2 regions of the Paraburkholderia sp. WS6 genome follow, and region 2 is predicted to be linked to the other one. Evidence: riboswitches for the same ligand, from Rfam matches in the RefSeq annotation. Region 2 holds a riboswitch; the other holds the start of a gene.
What was found. Region 2 has a riboswitch for manganese ahead of M0D64_RS19510 (sodium:calcium antiporter). Riboswitches for the same ligand answer to the same signal wherever they lie in the genome.

Region 1 (3,941 bases), on a different contig from region 2:
TGATCAGGCCGCTTTCTTCTGCAATCGCAATGAACTCGGCGGGCGGCAGCAAACCTCGCGTGGGGTGCTGCCATCGCACGAGCGCTTCCATTTCTCGGAACCCTGCCTCCTGAAGCTGCATGATGGGCTGGAAATACACCCGTAGGTCGCGATGCTCGATCGCGTGACGCAGGTCCGTTTCAATCTCCAGCTTTTTGACTGCTTCCGCGTGCATGTTCTCTTCGAAAACCACGTAGCGGCCCTTTCCACCGTTCTTGGCCCGGTACATCGCGACGTCGGCGTCCCGCAACAACGTATCAGCATCGCCGCGGCCGCGCCCAGCGTGCGCGAATGCCAGCCCAACGCTCGCGCTGACGATGTACTGTTTGTTGTCGAGATCGAACGGTTGACTGAATTGCGCCAGGATGTTGTCCGCAACCAGGGTGCCTTCGCTCGTCGCCTCACTCCCGAGGTGTTCCAGCAGGATGACGAACTCGTCTCCGCCCAACCGCGCGACGGTGTCGGTCGGGCGAATGCACCCTTCGAGGCGTTTGGCCGCTGCGATCAACAGCCGGTCTCCCACGTGGTGTCCGAGACTGTCGTTCACCCGCTTGAAGTTGTCCAGGTCGACGAAGACAACGCCGATCATCGCATTACGCTCACGCGCGCGAGCTTCGGCCTGGCTAATACGATCGAGCAGCAGTGCGCGGTTCGGTAACGAGGTGAGCGTATCGTAGAACGCCCGTCGCGCGAGCTGCTCCTCGAAGTTCTTCCTTTCGGTGGTGTCGCTTGCGGTCGCCACGATTGCGCCGACAGCCGGTTCATCGAGCAGATTCGTCAAGGTAAGCTGAATATAGCGCCACGCATCGCCCTCACCTCGAGTACGGATCTCGATGGATTTCGTGGATCGAGCCGTCGACGACACGGTCTCCAACAGGCCCTGCAGCGTGGGGCGGTCAATGGGATGAATCGGATCGAGCAGACTGGTGCCGACGAGCTGGCCCATGTTCTTCAAGGGGTCCGGTCTTCGCGTCGGCGCCTCGTAAGTCACAGTCCCGTTGACGTCGGAAACGAGTATCGCATCCGACGTGTTCGCGACAAGCGCCTGCAGCCTCTGTTCGCTGCTGCGCAGCGCGTCCTGGGCCGCCGCATCCACGTTCTTGCGAATGCGCCGCAGCATCTGAAGAAACAGCAGCGAGAGCCCCACGCCGATCGCGAGTACCACGGGGGTCGATATCAGGACGATCCGTTGCACGGCAACGAGCCGGTCGAGTTGCATCGTCGCATCGTCGCGGTGCTGTGCCGCTGCCGCGAGAACCTTTTGCTCGATATCGTCGAAGAGTGGATCGGCCGAATCCTCGTCGATCTCATTGGCTCTCGCGATGTCGTGATCATCGACGGCCTTGAACATCGGTTTGGCGAACGCTCGATACTTCGCGTGCTTCTCCAGCAGGCCGCGCAGCATTGCGCTGCTGCCGGGCTCAAGTGCCACTGCCTTCTTCAGCGCTGCGTCAAGTGCTTCACCGGCCTCGCGGTGCTCGCGTAGAACCTCCGGACGTGGGTCCAGAAAGTACTTGCGTTCGGCCGATTCCTCCCACGCAACGCTATAGCGAGCTTCCTCGAAAGCCTTATCCGCCTCGTTGGCAGCTTGCGCGGCGAAACCGGCACTCAAGCTTTCATACGCTCCCCAGAAGGCCAGGAGCGGCACGCTCAATAGAACGAGGACGAGACCAAATACGGCGGTGCGCCGCGCGGGGGGCACATTCGACGACGTCTGCTCAACTCGGTCTTCTGCTGCGTTGCGTCGCCACAGATATCGACGCCTTTGGGTGCCTTTCTGTCTGGTCACGATTGCTCCGATGTGGAACGGCACGTCGACGAGGCGCCCTGTTCGAGCAGGTTGGGCGGAAGGAAACTGAAAGTGTCAGTCTTCCCGTAGACGACGTGCGTATCCGGAAGTCGTGATCCGAAGCATCGCTCAGTTCGTTCGTTGACTTCGAACCGAGTAAACGACGGACGACTCCGATCCCGGTCCACGTTTTGTCGGACCACCGCGTATTAACGGCACGCTCGGGGTTTTTCTAAAGGTCTCGCGTTGGTGGAGTGCGGTGCGCGCGTCGGCCGCGAACTAGAACAGCGGATGCGCTTGCGGGTACAGCGCGGTCCTGAGCGCGAGGCCACCGAGGACAACGAAGATAATGGCGGCCAGAATGTGGACCGCCTTTGTTGGCAGGCGGTCGGCGAATTTGTGTCCCAGGTAGATGACGGGCACATTGGCCAGCATCATGCCGAGTGTCGTACCCGCAACCACGCCGAAGAACTCATGAAAGCGCGCCGCCAGGGCAATCGTGACGATTTGGGTTTTGTCGCCCATCTCGGCGAGAAAGAATGTGAGCGCGGTTGTGCCGAACACACCCATCGAGTTTTTCGTCAAAACCGCATCGGCATCGTCCAGCTTGTCCGGAACGAGAATCCACACGGCCATCACGGCGAATGACGCGACAACCGCCCAATTCAGAATGCCCGGACTCAGAACGCTCGCGAGCCACGCGCCGAGTGCGCCGGATGCACCATGGTTGATGAGGGTAGCGGCAAAAACACCGAGGATGATGGGAATGGGCTTGCGATATCGCGCTGCCAATACCAGGGACAAGAGTTGAGTCTTGTCGCCGATTTCAGCAAGGCCGACCACACTGGTCGAAATGAGGAAGGATTGCATGGGGTTGTTGTACCCGGGCCGCGCAGAAAAAACGCGATGACGCGCATTCCGGCGACCCGGTTAGGTCGGAATGCGAGTCATCGGTCTTGCCAGGCATTTAGCTGCGCACGCCATAGCGGGTCTCTCGACTCGCCAAGTATGTTGACGTGCGCCCTCGAACATCGCGTTCGAGGCGGCTACTCCCCAATGAGCAGGCGCGATTTTATCGCGCCATGCGTCGCAGAAGCAAGTCGCCACTATAGCGCTTTGCGCGGTTGAGCATTGCTGCGCGCGCCGATTATTACGAATGCCTTTCGGTTGTGATGCGCTCGCACCTGTCTTTGGGGAGTAGCCGGCTTCTACCCAGAAGCGCCTGCGTCATCTATTCGACGGCAGCAGCGATCGGCCTCGCTACTCGTGAGCCCGAGGCCTCTAGTACGACAGCGACTCAAGCAAAGCCGGTTCGCCGAATTCGACAAGCTGCGCGTTGGAACGCTGGAAATAGCTGGTCCAGAACTGCTTCAGGTTCATCAACGTGCGCGGATCGCGATAACCGTTACGCGCTGCTGTCGAACCTGACGTAGCGGGCTGCATCACGCCCCCACCGATAACGAATATGCGAGCAGCACTGAAATCGCCAAGCAGACTATTGTCCTGCGCCTTCTTCAACTCGACTGCGGGATTGATATTACGTACCGCGTCGTGTGCATAGAAACTCGTCACGCTGGAATTTTCCAAACCGTCAGTGACGACAAATACCACCTTGTGTGCCGCCTTTTCCAATGCAACGGCGGTCGACACGGTCTTCAACGCCATCATGATGTCGGACTGCGCCAGAGTCGACGTGCTTGACTTCATCACTTCCGCAGTCGAACCGACAGCCAGACGCTGCGCGTAAACCTGCTGCTGCTGGAGACAGGTGTGAAAATTGCGCAGGCGGCTCATCACCACATCACCTTCTTCGCTGGCAGGGATGGGCCGTTCGATGATGCCGGTATGCAGCACGTTGAGATAGTGGCCTTGCGAAAACGCCGAAAACTCAGCAACAACAAATTTTGTACCGGGCGTGAGCATCGCCCGCGTGTTGTCAAGCACCTGCTTTTGCAGCGACGGGTCAAGCTGCACCGTTTGATCGACCAGCACATAGATCAACTGGTCGTAGAGCACTCCCCGTTGCGCAATCTGATTGGCGGTGTAGCAGCTCGGGACGTCGTTTGTCAGACCGGCGTGCGCAAGCTGAATCGTTGCGATCGACATCAGCCCG
Region 2 (3,941 bases):
CGCTTATCAGCCGATGCTCGAGTTGCTCGCCTATCTGCGCGCCAACGGCTTCAGGACCTATCTGGTGACGGGCAGCGATGTCGAGTTCGTCCGTGAGATCGCGCAGCGCGTGTACGGCATTCCGCCCGAGCAGGTGATCGGCAGCACCGTCAAATACAAGTACAGCCAGACGAACGGCGCCGTAGCGTTGACCCGGCTTGCCCAAGTCGACACGCTCGTCGATGGCGCGGCCAAACCGCTTGCCATCGACCGCGCGATCGGCCGGCGTCCGGTGATCGCGTTCGGCAACGCGGACGGCGACGTGCCGATGCTCGAATGGACCTCGGCTGGCGACGGTCCGCGCCTCGCGGCGCTGCTGCACCACACCGACGGCGAACGGGAGTATGCGTACGATCGCACGGCGAAAAGCGGCAAGCTCGACAAGGGTCTGGACGAAGCCGGCGCGAAAGGCTGGCTCGTCGTCGATGTGAAGGATGACTGGAAGACGGTCTTCAAGACGGATAGCACAGCAACGGCTGCGGCGGCGCCGTCCAATTAAGGGCGGCTGGTTGGGAAGGCCGCGCTTCGCTGCGGCCTTCCCGGTCTTTCATCACGCGCTCAGCGGCTCAGCGTGATCGCCAGATAAGCGGCGTAGAGCACGCCGCACACCAGCAGCGCCCACACCGGCACGCCGCGCGCGCGCACGTTGATCCGCAGCCACGCGGCGGCGGCGAGCGTGATCACGATACCGGTCACCACTTCGATACGCGGCGTCCACGGTGTCAGCAGAATCCCGATGGCGGGCAGCAGCGTGCCCTGGAAAACCATCGCGCCGGTGATGTTGCCGAACGCCAGCGTGTCCTTGCCACGGCGAATCCACAGGATGCTGTTGACCTTCTCCGGCAACTCGGTGGCGATCGGAATGATCAGCAGCGACAGCAGCAATGGCGAGACGCCGAGCACCTGCGACACGCCCCGCACACCGTGGATGAAGCCTTCCGCGCCCCACACCAGCAACGCAACCGCCAGCACCAACTGCACGGCAATGGTCGCGAGATTGGTGGGCAAGCCAAGACGCGACAGCAGCATTCTGCCCGGCGCTTCAGTGCCGTGACCGGCGTCGACCAGTTTGTTCGATGCACGGAACGTCATCACCACATACGCGATGTACACACCGACCAGCGCCGCGCTGAACAGCCCCCGTACGATCATCTCTTCATGCGGCACGTACATTGCCGCGGCGGCCAGCACAAAGGCGCACAGGAAGTAGTTCAGATCGCGCGTGAAACCCGTGCGTTCCGGCGTGACCCAGCCGCCGGCACCGCGCGAACCGAGAATCGCCAGCGTCATCAGGAAGGTGGAGAGGGTGGAGAGCATGAGCGGCGCGCCGAGAATCGCGCCGACGCCGATCTCCTGATTGACCGCGCTATCGGTCGTGCCGCCCGCAATCGCGAGCAGCGGGACGAGGGTTTCGGGCAAGGCGGTACCGACCGCCGCGAACAGCGAACCCGTCACGCCCTCGGAGATTTTCAGACGCTCGCCGAGATGCTCGAGGGCATTGGTGAAGAGCTCGGCCGCCACGAGAATGACGACCAGCATGATGGCGAGTTGGAACAGGAGACCGGTCATGCGTGGCTCCCTGCAAATGCAAAGGGGAAGCGGCACAACGGACCGGCAAGTGGGGAGACTGGCAGGGCACAACGATGTTTCACAGGGCAACTCCGCGGTCGGACGAAAGTAACGAACCAATGACGCACCGCGACCCGTCCGACCAGAACGAAGCAGTGCGCCAATGGTCTCGCCAAACCGACCCGGTCGAACGCGCCATGACCCGCAGGCCAAGTATGTTGACGCGCTCTCCTTCAAAGGATGAAGGAAGGCTACTCCCCAGTGACCGGGGGATTCTAACGGGACGGGCGGCTTTCAACAAGCTTGGAATCGGGCGCGTGGGCCGGCGCCCTCTGGTTTTGCTACGGCCGTCCGGTGATGCGACATCAGCCTCGCAAGCGTGCGATGGCCCCACTGGTAAGATCACTCACCGTTTACGACCGCAGTGAGTGTTCACATGAGTTATCAAAACCGCCAGTGGTTTTACGTCAAGCGTCCTGAAGGACGCGTTGGCGATGAGCATTACGAGTTACGCGAAAGCGAACTCGACGACAAATTGTCATCCAATGAGGTGCTCATCCGGGCGCGCATTATCAGCGTCGATCCGTACATTCGCATCCAGCAGCACGAACGCAATACCTACGATGTGCCGCATCCACTCGGCATCGTGCAGCGAGCGGGCGTGGTGGGTGAAGTGGTGGCGTCGGCGAGCCCGCTGTTCAAGCAGGGCGACTGGGTGTCGGCCTATAGCGGCTGGCAGTTGTATGCCAAGTGCCATCACAGCGAACTGGCCAAACTGGACCCCGCCGCGGCGCCGGTTTCGACCGCGCTCGGCGTGCTCGGCATGCCGGGACGCACCGCGTGGTTCGGTTTGATGGAAGCGGGCAAGCCGCGTCCGGGCGACACGCTGGTCGTGTCCGGTGCGGCGGGCGCAGTCGGCTCGCTGGTCGCGCAGTTCGGCAAGCGCGCCGGATGTCGCGTCATTGGGATAGCGGGCGGTCCGGACAAGTGCGCGTTTCTGACCGACACGCTGAAGCTCGACGGCGCGGTCGACTATCGGGCGCATCCGACGCTTGAAGGCTTGCAGTCAGCGCTGCAGGCGGCGACCGGCGGCGTCGATGTCTATTTCGACAACGTGGGCGGCATGGTCACAGATGCGGTGATTCCGCTCATCAAGCGCCGCGCACGGATCGTGATCTGCGGCGCGATCGCTCAATACGACGGCGGTCTCGACACGCCGGACCTCGCGCCGCGCTTCCTGCAGCACATGCTGTTTCAGCGCGCGACGATTCAGGGGATTCTGGCGCGCGATTTTACGCATCGGATGGATGAGATGCTGCAGACGGTTGCGCCGTGGGTGAAGAACGGTGAAATCGTTTATCAGGAGACTTACGTCGATGGGTTTGACGCGTTGCCGAACGCGCTGAATAGCCTGTTTGAGGGGAAGAATCTTGGGAAGCTGCTGGTGAGGGTATGAAGGTGTGAGTTCCTGAACGACAACCCCGACGCTGGCCGGGGTTGTCGTTTGTGGATTGTTTATTTCCGTTTGCTGCGTCTTTGCAGCATGGCCTCGGTCTCTGGCGCGGTCATGTACCTGCCGGCAACTCTGTAGTCATAGTCCGGGGTGATGGTGATCTGTCCGAGCCGGTAGTCGATGGTGAACCGGACCTGGTGTCCGGGCAGGAAGCCGGCGTGTTCGAGCATGGCATCGGTAACCTGCATCCAGGGAAAGGCAGTACGCTTGCCGCGTTCGTGCGTGCGGTCTGCTTCAAGCGCAACGGAAATGCGCGTGACGTGTTCGTCGCGTGCGCGACGTGGTTTAAGATTGGCATCAGCCATGGTCAACTCCTTCGGTGAGTTGGTGGTGGTCAGCGGGCCGTATGGGTTGCCGCCCATGCGGCCCGCGCTTCTTCTACTGCATCAAATCTCCTTCCTTACCGCTGGCTCTGTGCCAGCACCGTATCAAGCATCTCGGACACGAAGCGTTGCCGCGCCTTCGGTAGCCGGCTGATCGCCTCGATCTGCTGTTGCAGCTTAGAGGACGGACCGCGTTTGCCGTCTGGGGTGACGTTCTGCCCCAGCAGTTCATCGGATGAAAGCCCAAGCGTTCTGGTCAACTCCGGTAGCAGTGAGGCAGGCAGCCGCAGCCGCCCACCTTCGTAGTGAGCGAGGGTCTGCTGGGCAATGCCGAGCTGCTCGGCGAGTTGCTGTTGGGTGAACTCGCGGGCCTTGCGGGCGCTGGCGATACGCGCACCCAGCGCCTTGAAAAACTGTTCGTCCTTTGGGTTCATGGCTAAGCTCAGCGGTGAAAGTCCAGCCATGATTGTAGCTCTGGATTGTGAGTTAATAGGTTG

Region 1: it holds a riboswitch for manganese, as region 2 does, so the genes downstream of both, M0D64_RS29640 (TMEM165/GDT1 family protein) here and M0D64_RS19510 (sodium:calcium antiporter) in region 2, are expected to answer to the same signal.

Annotation. Positions count from the first base shown of each region.
Region 1 is NZ_JALQCK010000030.1:65,726-69,666, forward strand. Features, by position in the region: gene M0D64_RS29635 (bifunctional diguanylate cyclase/phosphodiesterase) at 1-1,852, opposite strand, end outside; gene M0D64_RS29640 (TMEM165/GDT1 family protein) at 2,108-2,698, opposite strand; yybP-ykoY riboswitch at 2,713-2,895, opposite strand; gene M0D64_RS29645 (hypothetical protein) at 3,110-3,941, opposite strand, start outside.
Region 2 is NZ_JALQCK010000015.1:118,155-122,095, forward strand. Features, by position in the region: gene M0D64_RS19505 (HAD family phosphatase) at 1-538, shown strand, start outside; gene M0D64_RS19510 (sodium:calcium antiporter) at 598-1,608, opposite strand; yybP-ykoY riboswitch at 1,709-1,880, opposite strand; gene M0D64_RS19515 (NADP-dependent oxidoreductase) at 2,045-3,064, shown strand; gene M0D64_RS19520 (hypothetical protein) at 3,124-3,426, opposite strand; gene M0D64_RS19525 (helix-turn-helix domain-containing protein) at 3,522-3,878, opposite strand.